One region of the Lysinibacillus sp. RC46 genome, then DNA from elsewhere that is predicted to be linked to it. Evidence: riboswitches for the same ligand, from Rfam matches in the RefSeq annotation. Region 1 holds a riboswitch; each other region holds the start of a gene.
What was found. Region 1 has a riboswitch for thiamine pyrophosphate ahead of ABH966_RS05550 (ABC transporter substrate-binding protein). Riboswitches for the same ligand answer to the same signal wherever they lie in the genome.

Region 1 (5,778 bases):
TCGGTATGGAGGATGATTCAAATATTTTAGAAAATGAATTCATCCAACAAGAGGAGGACCAAGCATGAGTAGTACGGAAAAATTCCAAGATTTACCCTTAGAAGAAGTGATGGGTGACCGCTTTGGTCGCTATAGTAAATATATTATACAAGACCGCGCGTTGCCTGATGCACGTGACGGTCTTAAGCCTGTGCAACGACGTATTTTATATGCGATGTTTACAGAGGGCAATACGAACGAAAAACCATTCCGTAAATCAGCCAAAACTGTCGGTAATGTTATCGGTAATTATCACCCACATGGTGACAGCTCCGTATATGAAGCAATGGTGCGCATGAGTCAGGATTGGAAGGCGCGCCATATGCTTATTGAAATGCATGGGAATAACGGCTCTGTTGATGGTGACCCTCCGGCAGCGATGCGTTATACAGAGGCAAGGCTTTCTGCAATTGCAGCGGAAATGCTCCGTGATATTGGCAAGAAAACTGTTGAATTTGTACCGAACTTTGATGATCAGGATATGGAGCCAACTGTTTTACCAGCTCGTTTCCCGAATTTACTAGTCAACGGCTCAACTGGTATTTCGGCTGGATATGCGACAGATATCCCTCCTCACGCACTTGATGAGGTGCTAGATGGTGTTCTCATGCGCTTAGATAAGCCGAATACTACTGTTGATGAATTAATGACTGTAATTAAAGGGCCAGATTTCCCGACAGGTGGGATCATTCAAGGTGTCGATGGTATTAAAAAGGCGTATGAGACTGGTCGCGGTAAAATTATCGTGCGCGCTCAAGCAGTCGTGGAGCCAATTAAAGGTGGCAAAGAGCAAATCGTTATTACGGAATTACCGTATGATGTCAATAAAGCAAATCTTGTGAAGAAAATCGATGAACAACGCGTGGATAAACGACTTGAAGGAATTGCAGAAATTCGCGATGAATCGGATCGTACCGGCCTACGTGTTGTCATTGAACTGAAAAAAGATGTTCCAGGACAAGGGATTTTACAATACTTGTTCAAAACAACTGATTTACAAGTAGCCTATAATTTTAATATGATTGCTATCCATAATCGTCGTCCGACAATGATGACATTGCCATTGTTACTGGATTCTTATATTGCCCATCAAAAGGAAGTTGTGACGAACCGCTCCGTTTATGATTTACAAAGGGCTAAAGATCGTTCGCATATCGTTGATGGCTTGATTAAGGCGCTTTCTATTTTAGATGAAGTTATTGCAACGATTCGTTCGTCTAATGATAAACGAGATGCGAAAACGAATTTACAGGTGAAATTTGACTTTACAGAAGTGCAATCAGAGGCGATCGTTAGCTTGCAATTATACCGATTAACGAATACAGATATCACAGAGCTTCGCCATGAACAGGATGAACTAAATAAACTGATCGCCAAGCTTGAAGGTATTCTTAATAGTGAAGCAAAGCTTGTACGTGTTATTAAACAGGAACTACTTGACATTAAAAAGCGCTTTGCAGAGCCACGTCGTTCAAAAATCGAACAAGAAATTGAAGAAATCAAAATTACGTTAGATGTCCTTGTCCCAAGTGAAGAGGTCGTAGTGACTGTCACAAAGGATGGCTATATTAAGCGTACATCTACACGTTCACATGCAGCTTCGAATGGTCAGGATTTTGCGATGAAGGATTCCGATTATTTGTTATATGAAGAGAATTTAAATACGCAGCATCATCTATTACTATTCACAAACCGAGGCAATTATATTTATCAGCCTGTCCATGAACTACCTGATATTCGTTGGAAGGATCTTGGTCAGCATATTTCTAGTATTGTGCCGACAGGGGAAGATGAATCTATTATTGCTGTATATGGTTTTGAGACATTTGAACAGGCCAATACGTATATTTTAACGGCTACGAAAGATGGACAAATTAAACGCTCACCTGTATCAGATTATGCTGTTACACGTTATTCTAAACCAATCAAAACGATGAATGTTAAGTCAGGCGATGAAATGATTTTTGCAGGTATCGTGACAGACGAAGTAGAACTAATGTTAACAACAGATACTGCCTATGCTATTCGTTTCCCAATGGAGGAATTGCCAGTAACGGGTGTGAAAACAGGCGGTGTCAAAGGGATTACGGTGAAAGACGGAGAAGCATTAGTCGGCATCAATGTTTTACCGCCAAATGCCACGGCATATGTTGCGATTGTGACACATCGTGGTGCGGTGAAGAAAATGAATGTTGCCGAGGTAGAGATGACGAGTCGTGCAAAACGTGGCTTAAAAGTGTTAACAGAATTAAAAGCGAACCCACATCGTATCGTGGCTGTAGTCAAGGTAACTGATGAGGAACGGCTAACAATCGAAACGGAAAAAGGCGTGCAAGAGATCCTTGATGTACAAGCATTAACTCGAGCAGATCGCCATTCCAATGGCTCCTTTAAAGTGGATATAGCTACAGACGGTGCTATTTCACATGTCTTTACGGTCAAAAAAGAAGAAAAATAAAACTGATTTTATAGCCCATGCTCCTTAGAGAGCTGGGCTTTTTTTCTATATAGTCTAATCAAAAGAAAGGGTAGGTGTATAGTGACAATAAAGTTTTTAGGCAAATTGGTGAATCGGGTGTAGCTTTACAAGTAAGTTGTTATGAAGATTACTGATTCTTATTCAACGTCTTACTACTAAAAGCAAAAATTAAAAACCACAAAAGGTTCTTGATTTGATTATCAACAATAGTATTTAACAGTGCCTATTAAAACTTCGAACAATATACCGCTTCTTGATTTCAGGAGGGGATTCCTTTTAAATAAAAAATGTTTTACCAAAAAAACGGTGAATATTCTCAGGAAATGGAATTGTTGAAGAGAAAGATGAGGCTTTAAATTATATTTACGGGGCTTTCAGAAAACAGAGCCTTGTCATTTACGGATAGATATGGGTATAATAATCACGAAAAGTTCATATGGAAAGAATGTAGGGGGGCTGGTGTTGCCAGCTGAGATTGTGTCCGATAGACGCTGACTCTTTGAACCTGATTTGGCTCGTACCAGCGTAGGGAACATCTATTCAAAAAGTAAAAGTTTTTGATATTGATTACAAAACGTCTGGGAGGAATCCTAGGCGTTTTTTATGTTTTCAGACTTTTATTCATGCACAGACTTTGGGTTTGGGTGTAAACAGACCGTGAATACGCTTTCTTCTGGTAAACACATTCATTTATGAACAATTTCACACTACTTTACTTGGAGGATTCAGCATGAAAAAATGGTTATTGATCCTGTTGGCTACACTGTTAACATTAGTGGGCTGTAGCGAAAAAGAGGATAAAAAGGATACTAAGGGATTAACAAAAGTATCAGTCGTTCTCGATTGGACACCGAACACAAATCATACAGGTTTATATGTTGCGAAAAAACTTGGCTTCTTTAAGGAGCAAGGCTTAGATGTCGATATTTTATTACCTGGCGAAACAGGTGCTGATCAGCTTGTGGCGTCTGGCAAGGCTCAGTTTGGCGTAAGTTATCAGGAAGGGATTACACAGGCCCGTGTGCAAGATGTACCTTTAGTATCGATTGCAGCGATTATTCAGCATAATACTTCTGGCTTCGCATCCATTGCATCAAAAGGCATTTCGTCACCAAAGGATTTTGAAGGTAAAACATACGGTGGCTGGGGTGCACCACTTGAAAAGGCTGTACTACAATCACTTATGCAAACAGAAAATGCGGATATTAATAAGTTAGATATTGTCAATGCAGGCGATATAGATTTCTTCACAATGATGAAAAAAGATATTGATTTTGCGTGGATCTATTATGCATGGACAGGTATCGAAGCAGAACTACGTGGCGAAAAACTGAACATGCTATATTTAACAGATTATAGTGATCAGTTAGATTATTACACGCCTGTACTCGCTACAAATGAAAAAATGATTAAGGATGATCCTGAGACGGTCAAAGCATTTGTCGCTGCTGCAGCAAAGGGCTATGAATATGCGATAATACATCCGAATGAGGCAGCTGATATTTTACTAGAAGCTGTACCTGATTTAGATAAAAACCTTGTGCATAAAAGTCAGGAATGGCTAGCAGATAAGTATCAAGACGACGCTAAACAATGGGGCGAGCAAAAGCTAGCTGTCTGGGAAAACTACGCGAAATGGATGGCCAGCAACAAAGTTTTAGAGGGCGAATTTAACGCAAAACAAGCATTTACAAACGACTTTTTACCGAAAAAGGAGACAAAGTAATATGGCAAACTCATTAATAAGTGTACAAATTATCCCGAAAACTGAAAAATATGAGGATGTGATCCCATATGTCGATGCAGCGATTGCGGTTATCGACGCTTCAGGAGTTAAATATGAAGTTCACCCGTTAGAAACGACAATGGAAGGTGAGCTACCGGTTTTATTACAAATCATTGAAAAAATGAATGACAAGATGATTGAGCTGGGCGCGATCAATGTCATCACGCAAGTGAAAATTTTATATCAGCCATCTGGTATTACAATGGGTACATTGACGGAGAAATACCAGTGATGAGGCAAGCTTTCAAACAAGGAAGGACGATAATTTTTATCGCCTTCCTCTTATTCATATGGGAACTAATTGTCCGCTTTGCTGATACTCCACATTGGCTTTTGCCTGCACCGAGTGCCATTTTGAAAGAAGGTTTTCAATCGTATGAGACGTTTGTGCCACATGCGTTAGCGACTGTTCAATTAGCACTTCTTGGTCTAGCTATCGGGATAGTATGTGGGCTAACGGTTGCTGTGCTATTACATCGTTTTACGTTTGTGCGGGAGCTATTTTATCCTATTCTGATTATGTCACAGAATGTCCCGGTGCTCGTTCTAGCACCACTCTTAATCATATGGTTTGGCTTCGGTTTATTGCCAAAGCTCATTATTATTTGTCTTGTGTGCTTTTTTCCTATTGTTATTTCGGCAATGGATGGCTTTCGTCAAACTTCGCCTGAGCTGAAGCACTATTTTAGGATGATTGGTGCAACGAAAGCACAAACCTTTTGGAAGCTTGAATGGCCTTATGCGTATCCAGCGATTTTTTCAGGCGTAAAGATTGCGGCAACCTATAGCGTCATGGGAGCTGTCATTGCGGAATGGTTAGGTGCGAAAATGGGGATTGGTGTCTATATGACATTAGCACAATCTTCATTTCGAACGGATCGCGTGTTTGTAGCTATTTTTGCTATCGTATTTTTAAGCTTACTATTATTTAGTGCTATACAATTGTTAGAAAAACTTGTTGTGAAGGGGAGAGGACTCCATGCTAAGCATTCAAAACATTGATAAATCCTTTGATGCTCTTCCGGTTATTCGCAATTTATCGTTTGAGGTCAAGGACGGGGAATTTGTGGCGATTATCGGACCGTCAGGCAGTGGAAAAAGTACACTCTTTCAATTAATTGGTGGTGTTACTTCTATTGATAAGGGTGCTATTTTATTAAACGATACAGATATCCAGCAAAAAAGAGGGACGATTGGCTATATGCCTCAGCAGCCGTGTTTATTACCATGGCGTACGATAGTAGAAAATGTCACGATGGTCGAGGAGCTTCATAGAAAACCAAACGTGAACTTGGCCAAGGAATGGTTAGACAAAGTAGGGCTTGCAGCGTTTGAAAATGCGTATCCCAATGAGCTGTCAGGGGGTATGCAACAGCGTGTATCGTTTATTCGTGCCATTGTTAGTGATAAGCCCATCTTATGCTTAGATGAGCCGTTTTCTGCACTTGATGAGTTTACAAGGCTTGAAATGCAG
Region 2 (5,778 bases), on a different contig from region 1:
CAATTAATTCAAGCAACAGTCGCAATCCTTGTCGTTTCCGCCCTTTTGTTCTATGCTGCTGACGCCCTAAGTGCCGGTGGTGGTAAAAGTGGTAAAGATACGTTAACGATCTTTAACTGGGGAGAATATATAGACCCGGATTTGCTGAAGCAATTTGAAAAAGAAACAGGCATTCACGTCATTTATGAAACGTTCGATTCAAATGAAGCAATGATGACAAAAATTCAACAAGGTGGTACAGCTTACGATATCGCAGTACCTTCTGAATATATGATTGAAAAAATGAAGGAAGAAAACTTACTTATTCCTTTAGATAAAACGAAAATCCCTAATTTTAAAAATATTGATCCTTATTTTTTAGATTTACCATTTGATAAGGACAATAAATATTCTGTCCCATATTTCTGGGGAACAGTCGGCATTGTCTATAATCCAAAGCTCGTTGGAAATTTAGACTTCTCATCTTGGAAGGACTTATGGGATCCTTCATTAAAGCGTAAAGTCTTTTTAGTAGACGGTGCACGTGAGGTGATTGGTATGGGCTTAAACAGTCTTGGCTACTCTCTCAACTCTTTAGATGACCAGGAGCTACGTAAAGCTACTGATAAACTAATCACATTGGCGCCAAATGTTAAAGCCATTATCGGGGATGAAATTACACCGTTGATGGTTAATAATGAAGCTACTGTGGCACTCACTTGGTCTGGTCAAGCAGCAGACATGTTATCAGAAAATGAAGATTTAGACTTCGCTGTACCAAAAGAAGGCTCAAACTTATGGTTTGACAATATGGTTATCCCAAAAACGTCAAAAAATATTGATGGTGCACATGCTTTCATTAACTTTATGCTGAAAGCTGAATCGGGTGCTAAAAACGCTGATTATGTAGGCTATTCTACCCCTAATATTGCAGCGATGAAGTTAATGGATAAAGAAGTTGTATCTGATAAACGCTTCTATCCTACTGAAGAACAACGTAAAACATTAGAAGTTTATAAAAACTTAGGTCCTGATTACTTAGGCAAATACAATGAGCTGTTCTTGGAATTTAAAATGAGTATTCGATAACCTATTTTAACCCATTTAAAGCTGTTCTCACGTTAGTAACGTTGAGAACAGCTTTTTCGTTTAGCTGAAGGTAAACTATTTTTAAAAATGGATAAACAAGCAAAATATCAATAAAAGATTCCTTTTATCGACTCATCTCTAATAGATAGGACTGATAATTGTTAAAACTATATCATGTTATAAGTTGATTGGAGTGGAGGCTGGGCGACTCTTGGGGATCAGCGTCACAGATGAGACCCTGAGCGAAGCGAAGCGGCTCATCGGACGCCCCCAGGAAAGCGCCCAGCCGGAACGGAAATCAACACCCCCACGTTATGATGTATATGATGCGCCCCCATTATCCTTAATAATAAACCTATATTTTACTAATCAACACGCTTATTTTATTTGATCAATAGAATCCTCATAACCTTACTACTAAATCTCAGACTTATAGTCAATAGCAAACGTACAAGCCTTGTGGTAGACTGTAGTATATTTGATTAAAGAAAGGGGTATTCGATGACCCAGCAGAAGTCTAACAAGGCGGCTTTGTATATTTTAATGTTTAATATGTTTATCGCAATGGGGAGTATCGGAATTATTATTCCTGTCATGCCTGATTATTTAAAACTATTTGGTGCTGCAGGACAAGTACTTGGCATGTTGATTGCAACGTTCGCCTTAGCACAATTCGTATTTTCTCCAATTGCTGGGAATCTTTCCGATCAATACGGTCGTAAAAATCTCATTATTTTCGGCCTTATCGTAACAGGACTTGCACAAATTGGATTCGGACTTTCTACAGATGTGTGGATGCTCTTCTTGGCACGCTTTTTAGGTGGCCTTGGATCTGCATTTGTGGCACCTCCTATAATGGCATTTGTGGCTGACATCACAACGTACGAGGAACGCGGAAAAGGTATGGGGATGATAGGGGCAGCAATGTCCTTTGGTTTTATGATCGGACCAGGTATTGGCGGATTCCTCTCAAAAGTTAGTTTGCATTTTCCGTTTTATACTGCTGGATGTGCAGCTATCTTAGCAGCTATTTTATCGTTCTTTTTATTGCCTGCTACAAAACCGAACACTGCTAAAAAAGCACAGAAGCAGGATAATCTTGCAAAGCAGATGGCCCGTTCAGTCCGAATGCCTTATTTTGTCATGCTAATTATCATGCTTGTATTCTCTTTCGGGATTGCTAACTTCCAAACAACATTATCATTATTTGTTACAGACAAGTTTAATTACACACCTACTGATATCGCCATTATATTAGTTATGGGCGGCGCTTTTGGTGTTGTTGTACAGATGTTTGTTATTACACCGCTGTTTAATCGCTTCGGCGAAATGAAAGTAGTGTTAGTCAATTTATTTATTGCAGCCGTTTCGATTTTCTTAATATTATTCGCATCTGGTTTTGCACTTATTTTAATTGTAGCGACCATCTTCTCTACAGCTACGACATTGATTCGCCCAGCCGTCAACACATTGATTTCAAAGCTTGCTGAGAATGAACAGGGCTATGCAGCTGGTCTGAACAATGCTTATATGAGTCTTGGTAATATGATTGGTCCAGCTCTAGCAGGTATATTATTCGATTGGAATATGAACAGTCCTTATATATTCGGGTCTATTATTTTAATGGCTTGTTTCTTCCTTGCCCTTATTTGGACAATGAAAAAAGCACCACATCTTATGCATCCTGATACAAAATAGTCTGAAAAGTTATTGACTATTTTTAGTAGTATGCTACATTAATATGTGAAAAACTAAAAATTCTATTAATTACCACTAGGGGAGTCTTTAAAAGGCTGAGACGTATATGATCATATACGGACCCTTTGAACCTGATCTAGTTCACACTAGCGGAGGGAAGTGCCGACACTTGCTTTTTACTATGTAGATACAAGGCCGCTTCCTATTGTTTTTTAGGAAGCGGCTTTTTTACGCTTTAGCGGCGGAACTCTCCTGTTTAGCGGCGCTTCTCATAGCCTTAACGGCGGAACTCCACTGTTTAGCGGCCGTTCTCTTTGGCTTAGCGGCGGAACTCCCCTGTTTAGCGGCGCTTCTCTTTGGCTTAGCGGCGGAACTCTCCTGTTTAGCGGCGCTAACTATAAAATTCACATTTCAAAGGAGTGGAAATTATGTCAATTCGAAAATTAACAATCATGGCCTTATTAGTAGCAATTGCCGTAGCAGGTTCTACCTTCGTTTCAATACCAACGGGGATTGCGCGTGCCTACCCTGTCCAACATGCCATTAATGTTATCGGTGCTATCATTCTTGGTCCAGTGCCTACTGTTATGGTCGCCTTTGTCACAGCCATTATTCGTATTTTAACAGGCACAGGCTCATTACTAGCTATACCTGGCAGTGTTATTGGCGCTCTATGTGCAGCTCTTGCCTATAAATACAGCGGTAAGCAATGGCTTGCAGGAGTCGGTGAAATGTTGGGGACAGGTATCATTGCCTCACTTATCGCAGTACCTTACGCGCATTTATTAATGGGGACATCCGTTGCTGCTTTATTTTTCATGCCAGCCTTTTTAACTTCAAGTACCATTGGTGCTATGCTAGGCATTGTCGTTGCTAGCAATTTGCGTAAGACAGTATTTGTAACTAACCTTAACACTCAGCTTAAATAACTTGATTTACAGCAATTTAAAAACGTTACTTTCTTTAATGACAATTAATTAAGAAAGTAACGTTTTTTGTTCCAACCTAATTCACCCATACTTCAACGGTAATCCCATTTCATGAGCAATTAATAAAAAGTCTTTTTTGCTTATTTCAAAATGACCAAATCTAAATTTATAGCCATATTTGGATTTGTCCTCTACAAACTCTAAATAATCTAAGATCCTTTTTATTGGCACAGCTTTTGCATCTTTATAAAAGTCTATATCTCTTCTAAAAGGAATAAAATTTTCTGCCATTTGGAACTCGTATATTCGCTCGTCCTTCACTCTTCCAATTGCGGTAAATGCTCTTACAGGCTCATTACCATCTAGACTTCTTTTAGGAGAATAATAAATGATCCAGTCTCCTTTTTGCATTCGTTTCAAAGGTCTTTCTTTACCATGGCATAACTGGCCGAATCCTCCCTCAACCCCTTTTTGCACATGATTAAGAGATACCACACCAATCCAATATTTCGTGTCTCTTTCAGGTGTAGGAAGGGAATTTTTATTAGGATTTAATGACATAGCTTCCGCCCCCTTTTATTTTGGAATCATCGCCAACGATTTTATTTTTTCATTTTCAAGAATCAACCTTTCTTCCAGAATCACTGGGTTTGGCAAACCATCCCAAGTAGTTAAAACTGTAGCAATACATTCTGTATCATCACCATCAATATTTTGGATAGTTAATTTAAAGCCTTTTGGCATAGGTGACGTGTAAAAGTTTTGTATTTCTTTTCTTCCTTTAAAAATTTCACCTTTAAAATTTTTTAATTCTCCATGATCTACATACATATCAGATAAATCCTGACCCTCTTCTTGCGCTCTTCTCAAATACTCCTTCATAACCTCTACTGCTTTCATTTCTCATCACTCTTTCTTTTTTATTGATATGGTTATCAATTATGCCTCGGCATAATTGTTGCTGTCGCTTCGCTTTCGCACAGATAAACAATGCGTCCGGATTCGGCTTTGTGCTTAGGCCTGCAGATGTTTTTTGTGCGAAAGCGTAGCGGAAGTGGCACCGTTGCAGGTCAGTTAGCCGTTATCGCATGGATGCGATGGTTTTAGGCTAACATCCTTTATTAACTCCTTTCCGAATCCGTGACATCCGCCGGAGGCTTTAGGCCAACACGAAGTTGGTCACTCAGTCGTTGCCACAGGACGTGGCGTTCTTAGACTGAGTTCCTCTATTTCAGCAGGTTGCTGAAAGAAGTTAAACCCTATTCACGATTTTCATATACTTTTTTCAATATGCTTTTCAACAGCTCTTTTTCTTCCAATGATAGTACGTTTAACACTTCATTCTCAGAAATCGAAAGGGTCTTCAATAAATCTTCTGCCAAATTTTCACCATGTTCCGTAAGGCATATTAAATTCTCTCTTCTATTTTCTGGATTTTTCTCCCTATAAACATAATTTCTTTCTTCTAGACCATCGATAAAAAAGCGGACACTATTTTTATCTAACTTTAAAATCTGCCCTATTTGAATTTGACTAAGTTTATTTTCTTTTACAGCAATCATGATCCCGACTTCTCTGGATTTCATTTGATATTTTTCACTAATATATTTCTCGAGGTTTTCCTCCAAAGCCTCTGCTAATTTAAAACTAAGAAACCCAAAAGAATTCATTATATTGGTCATGTCCAAACCTCCAAAATCTATAGTACTTAAAAGTGATAGTAATATTTTATTACTATCATCTATTATTGCATCTATGTATATTATTTACAAGTCATATTTTACCTTTCATGAATAATTCTCCAATCCAGTTGTTGAAATTACAAAAAAACGATGGCACATCTCTATGCACCATCGTTTTATCTGTTAGGATCGTTTTTTCATGCCCTTTAATAGCTGGGCAACATTTGTGTCCTCTGCCTGTATCTGTGTTTCCTCTACAGGCTGTTCTTTTTTCTTCGGCCTTGTTAGGAAGCCCCAACCAAAGCGTCGAATAGTAATATCTATGAAGAATAGTAGCATACCTGCCAATAAGAGCCATGTTGCAATATTTTGGCGTTCCGTACCTTTTTTAGTAAATTCAC
Region 3 (5,778 bases), on a different contig from region 1:
GCTATGAACCAAATAGCTATGGTGAATGGGAGCATAATTTAGACTATAAAGAGCCTGAATTACGTATTGACGGTAATGCCGGTATCCACGACTTCCGTGAAGACGACAACAACTACTTCGAGCAGCCGGGTAAATTATTCCGCCTAATGACTGCCGAAGAACAACAACGCCTATTCGAAAATACTGCTAATGATATGGCACCAGTTGAAGAGTTCATCAAACGTCGTCATATCCTGCACTGCTATTTAGCTGATCCAGCATATGGTGAAGGTGTAGCAAAAGCTATGGGTCTTTCATTGGAAGGTATGGATCTTTCAAACCCATACGAAAAACAACCAACAAACGTTTAATTTATTTCAGCAAACAAACATTTGCTGAGGCATAATTGATTTTTTCCACTTATTATTGATATCCAAATCCAACTTTTTACTCCATGTGAAGGGCAACTTCACATGGAGCTTTTTTATCTTAATGACCAAAAAAGGCTTGTGTCTAGTAGACACAAGCCCGCTCTAATAATTATTGATAAATTTGACTGCCTGCCTTTTTAAATTCCTTTGCCTTTTCCTGCATACCTTGGTGGATCGCTTCAGTCGTATTTAAATCTTGATCTTTTGCATAATTACGAATATCTTGTGAGATTCTCATACTACAAAACTTAGGTCCACACATTGAACAGAAGTGCGCAGTTTTCGCTCCTTCTGCAGGCAACGTTTCATCGTGGTATTCGACCGCACGCTCTGGATCTAACGAAAGATTGAATTGATCGCGCCAGCGGAATTCAAATCGTGCCTTAGATAGTGCATCGTCACGCTGCTGTGCTCCCGGATGCCCTTTCGCTAAATCTGCCGCGTGTGCAGCAATTTTATACGTAATAACCCCTACGCGAACATCCTCACGATTTGGTAAGCCGAGATGCTCTTTAGGCGTCACATAACATAGCATCGCTGTACCATACCAACCGATCATCGCAGCACCGATAGTTGATGTAATATGGTCATAGCCAGGAGCAATATCTGTTGTTAACGGCCCTAAAGTATAGAAAGGTGCTTCCTTACACACCTCTAACTGCTTATCCATATTTTCTTTAATAAGATGCATTGGTACATGCCCTGGTCCTTCTACCATCACCTGTACATCATGCTTCCAGGCAATTTGCGTTAATTCCCCTAGCGTATCTAGCTCCGCAAATTGAGCCTCATCATTTGCATCTGCTATAGAACCCGGACGTAAACCATCACCTAAAGAGAAGGCTACATCATAGGTTTTCATAATTTCACAGATTTCTTCAAAATGAGTATATAAAAAGCTCTCTTGATGATGATATAAACACCACTGCGCCATAATCGAGCCTCCACGGGACACTATGCCTGTTACACGATTAGCCGTTAATGGCACATAGCGCAGTAATACCCCTGCATGAATCGTGAAGTAATCAACACCTTGCTCAGCCTGTTCGATTAACGTATCACGATACACTTCCCACGTTAAATCCTCTGCCACACCATTTACTTTTTCTAGCGCTTGATAAATCGGCACCGTTCCTACTGGCACCGCGGCATTACGGATAATCCATTCACGTGTCGTATGAATATGCTTACCAGTAGATAAATCCATAATGTTATCAGCACCCCAGCGTGTAGCCCACGTCATTTTTTCTACCTCTTCTGCAATAGAGGATGACACTGCTGAATTGCCAATATTGGCGTTAATTTTCACGTGGAAGTTACGTCCAATAATCATCGGCTCTGCCTCAGGGTGATTAATATTAGATGGCAAAATAGCACGTCCTGCAGCGATTTCTGAGCGCACAAATTCCGGGTCCATATTTTCACGTATCGCTACAAATTCCATTTCTGGAGTAATAATTCCCTTTCGTGCATAGTGAAGCTGTGTTACATTTTTACCTTTCTTCGCGCGTAAAGGCTTTCTAGATAATTCCGGAAAAACATTTTCATTCATTCGCGGATCATCAGCTTTACGGAATCCATTATCTTCTGGCTTGATAGTACGACCTTCGTATTCTTCAACATCACCGCGTTCTTTGATCCATGCACTACATAAAGCTGGCAATCCTTTCGTAATATCCACCTTATACGCAGGATCAGTGTACGGGCCGCTCGTATCATAAACACGTACTGGCGCATTTTCCTCTTCACCAAAGCTTCCTGTCGTTGGACTTAGAGCAATTTCACGCATTGGCACTAAAATATCTGATTGAGATCCTTCTACGTAAACTTTTTTACTTCCTTCAAAACTAGACATAATCGTAATATTCTTGTCGCTAACTGTTGTCATAAACTACTTCGCTCCCTTTTACATTTATATAAGGACCGAATCTAGCTCACCCAAACAAAGACAAAAGCCGAATCCAAAAAAATTTGGATCCGGCTAAGAATGTAAAGGTATAGTTATTGCAAATAACATTGAGTGCAATAATGGTTAACTTTCCCACGCTGGTATGAGCCAGATCAGGTCCAAAGGGTCAAGAAACCTCTATGCGTTTCCCTCTCAGCCTGACTCATCAGACTCCCCTAGTTAATGCTATTAAGTTTGATGATAGTGTAGCAGATATTGTTAAGAGATGGAAGCTTCATTTGAATTATTTTTGGCTTATCATTAAAAGTTGTCGATGGTATTCATTAAAACTTGTGCCATGTATATTAGTTGATTGGAGTGGAGGCTGGGCGACTCCTCGGGGATCAGCGTCACAGATGAGACCCTGCAGCGAAGCGAAGCGAAGCGGCTCATCGGACGCCCCACGTTCTGCTAATAAACTTATATTTGTTAGATTCCACTTAAAATGAGAGGCTGCCATCTCTTATTCCAAATAGCACCTAGCAGTTAGGTAAACAACAGTTCCGCTACATAAATCACGATTGTCACTGTAATACAGCTTACAATCGTTGAAAATAAAACTGTTTGTGCAGCAGTTGCCGATTCTACGTCATATTCTAATGCCAAACTTGAGCTATTTCGCGACGTCGGGAACGAACTAGCTATAAAAAGTGATTGTGCCACGACACCGTCAAGACCAAGCGCAAAAATGATAAACAATGCTACGGTTGGCCCTATGACTAGTCGCGTAAAACAGCTAATGAATACCACTTTATTGAACATGGATTTGATTTCAAGCTGGGATAGTTGTGCCCCTAAAGTTATTAATGCTACAGCGATAAAGCCATCTGCCACATGATCTATCGGAATTCTTACAAACTGTGGAATAGCAATATTAAAATAGTTCATTGCCACTCCAATAATAAGTGCATGAATAATAGGCATTTTGAGGAAGTCTTTCACAATAGACATGCCCGATTTTGTTGAAGAGATTAAATTATACAAGCCGTAAGTGTAGGTCGTCATATTTTGAAATATTACAAGAATGACCTGAATTGCTACTCCAATCGGCTGGGTCACAAAAATCATCTGTGCAACCGGAATACCATAGTTACCTGAATTAATTAGGACAACACTATTTTTAAACACTGCCGCCTCTGTTTTTACTAAACCGAGTCCCTTTGCTAGAAAGTGACTAAGCACCATTTGGCTTCCGATAAAGAGTAGGATAAATAACGCAACTTCCCCAAGTACAGACAGCTCTATACTCGTTTCATATAAATTCACAAAAACAGCTGCTGGCATGAAACAATATGTAATAAGTTGGGATAACGCCTTTAAATTAAAGCGAAATTTCTTTTGTAAAACTGCGCCAAGTACTAGAAGCACTAAAATCGGAGCTACAATTTGAAAAAATATCATACCGAGATACACCATAGTGATGTCCCCCTTCCCTCTCCTATAGTAGTGCTGTTTTTATGCTTGGTCAATGTACTTCAAAATCAACTCACCGCTCATATCAAGGCATTTTTTCTGAACACATTGAACTAATACAGTGTCTTTAATAGATGGTAAAAGTTATCTTTCGGAACGTTATAGCGCTTGAAATGAGCGTGATTTCCGCACCAAATTACCAAGTTTCGCGCAAAAAAAACCGCACTTCACTTTCAGATTTTCTGAAATAATTAAGGATTCTTAAAAACGAACGATACAGAAAAAGGGACTACATTTCATTTAAGAATAATAAATAGTAAAATATACCCTTTATGTACTAAATTAGAGAAATATATGATATATTATCCATTAAATACGATGATCGGAGTGACTAAAATGAAGAATAAAGTATTAACGACTTTTATGGCAACTGCTATTACAGCAACCCTAGTATCACCAATGTCAACTGCAGATGCCGCTTCAAATGATTCATCTTTAAACCACTCAATTCAAATGGATGGGCAGGTAGCTGCAGCCAAAACAAAGGGGCAAACTGTTACCATTAACAACGTCACTAAAGAGAAAGTACTTACATCCAATGGCCAATTTAAAATTAGTCAGTCGCTGAAACCTCTCTTTAAAACAGCGAATAGCACTGCATTGAAGAATGCCCAAGCTACAATTGTAGTAAAAAACGGCGAAATTACGAGCATTACAGAACTAACATTAACTAAAGCTGGCACTGACAATAAAGCGGTATATTTTGATGGTGGTGACGCACAAATTGAAGGAAGCCTAACTGTAAATGCGGATTATGTAAAGGTTCAAAATGTAAACATTAAAGATAAGCTTATTGTAACTAATCTTGTGAAGAAGGCCATTACAATTGATAACGTTGCTATTGGGGATACAATTACTTTTAAGCCTTTATTGACTAGAAATATTAATTGGTTAAATGTTTCCCTAAAAGATATTAAATCTCCAAACATTAACTTGGAGCGCACTAAAGTAAATGTGACTTCTGACAAAGCTATTTCAAAAATCGATGTAGTTGGTAAAGTTGCAGCATTTGAAGTTACAGCCAATGTTGATAAGCTTACAATCGATGTTGAGAATGATTTTAGCCTTTACGGAGAAGGTAAAATTGAACAAGTGATCGTCAAACACGGGGCAAAGGTGGCATTAGATTCAGGACACCTAATTAACAAGGTGCAGGTGGATGATAAAAAAGCCTCTGTGATATTACCTGTGGTGAATAAAAATGAGCTTAGTAATTTAGTAGCTATACCTCCGTACGTTGCCGTATCCGTTAATGGATATGACGTTTTAACAACTGAAAGATGGACGACGCAGGCTGAACGTACAGCATTCGAATATGCCTTAAGCAGCGCAAGAGCAGTAGCTAATAATTCCAACGCCTCTCAGGAACAAGTAAACAATGCTATTACACAATACAGAATTGCATTAACCGTTTATCAAGCTGTGCAAAAAAATGGAACAAAATATGGTTATAGCGATAAGTCTTCATTACAATCAACGATTAATTCTATTCAGTATGTAACGGTTTCTTGGAACAATGGTAATGATATAGCATCATATGTACCTTGGACGACGCAAAGTGAGAAGGATGCTCTTACCTCTGCCGTTTCATCGGCTCAGTACGTTGTAAATAATAGCTATGCAACGCAGTCTGATATCACCAATGCTATTAGCAATTTAAACTACGCTATCACTGTTTATAAGAGCGCTCAAAAATATGGTACTTATCAATACAATGCCGATCGATCTGACCTTTTATCACTTATTAACTCTGTTCAGTATGTAACCGTCTCTGTGAATGGATCTGAACTATCCTCCAATGTAATTTGGACGACGCAAAGTGAAAAAGACGCTCTAGTTTCTGCTGTTTCATACGCACAAAGTACTGCAAATAATAGTTCTTCGTCTCAATCAGATATTTCGTATGCATATAGTTACTTATATAATGCCATTTCAACATATAGGGGT

Region 2: it holds a riboswitch for thiamine pyrophosphate, as region 1 does, so the genes downstream of both, thiW (energy coupling factor transporter S component ThiW) here and ABH966_RS05550 (ABC transporter substrate-binding protein) in region 1, are expected to answer to the same signal.
Region 3: it holds a riboswitch for thiamine pyrophosphate, as region 1 does, so the genes downstream of both, thiC (phosphomethylpyrimidine synthase ThiC) here and ABH966_RS05550 (ABC transporter substrate-binding protein) in region 1, are expected to answer to the same signal.

The regions. Positions count from the first base shown of each region.
Region 1 is NZ_JBGCCF010000004.1:150,915-156,692, reverse strand. Features, by position in the region: gene parE (DNA topoisomerase IV subunit B) at 1-68, shown strand, start outside; gene parC (DNA topoisomerase IV subunit A) at 65-2,497, shown strand; TPP riboswitch at 2,958-3,067, shown strand; gene ABH966_RS05550 (ABC transporter substrate-binding protein) at 3,249-4,244, shown strand; gene ABH966_RS05545 (thiamine-binding protein) at 4,246-4,536, shown strand; gene ABH966_RS05540 (ABC transporter permease) at 4,536-5,306, shown strand; gene ABH966_RS05535 (ABC transporter ATP-binding protein) at 5,284-5,778, shown strand, end outside.
Region 2 is NZ_JBGCCF010000005.1:177,835-183,612, reverse strand. Features, by position in the region: gene ABH966_RS06765 (ABC transporter substrate-binding protein) at 1-1,068, shown strand, start outside; gene ABH966_RS06760 (MFS transporter) at 1,570-2,766, shown strand; TPP riboswitch at 2,834-2,941, shown strand; gene thiW (energy coupling factor transporter S component ThiW) at 3,195-3,695, shown strand; gene ABH966_RS06750 (EVE domain-containing protein) at 3,777-4,256, opposite strand; gene ABH966_RS06745 (hypothetical protein) at 4,272-4,595, opposite strand; gene ABH966_RS06740 (MarR family winged helix-turn-helix transcriptional regulator) at 4,955-5,377, opposite strand; gene ABH966_RS06735 (VWA domain-containing protein) at 5,561-5,778, opposite strand, start outside.
Region 3 is NZ_JBGCCF010000015.1:101,916-107,693, reverse strand. Features, by position in the region: gene ABH966_RS14965 (catalase) at 1-350, shown strand, start outside; gene thiC (phosphomethylpyrimidine synthase ThiC) at 520-2,298, opposite strand; TPP riboswitch at 2,432-2,546, opposite strand; gene ABH966_RS14955 (AEC family transporter) at 2,845-3,774, opposite strand; gene ABH966_RS14950 (S-layer protein) at 4,168-5,778, shown strand, end outside.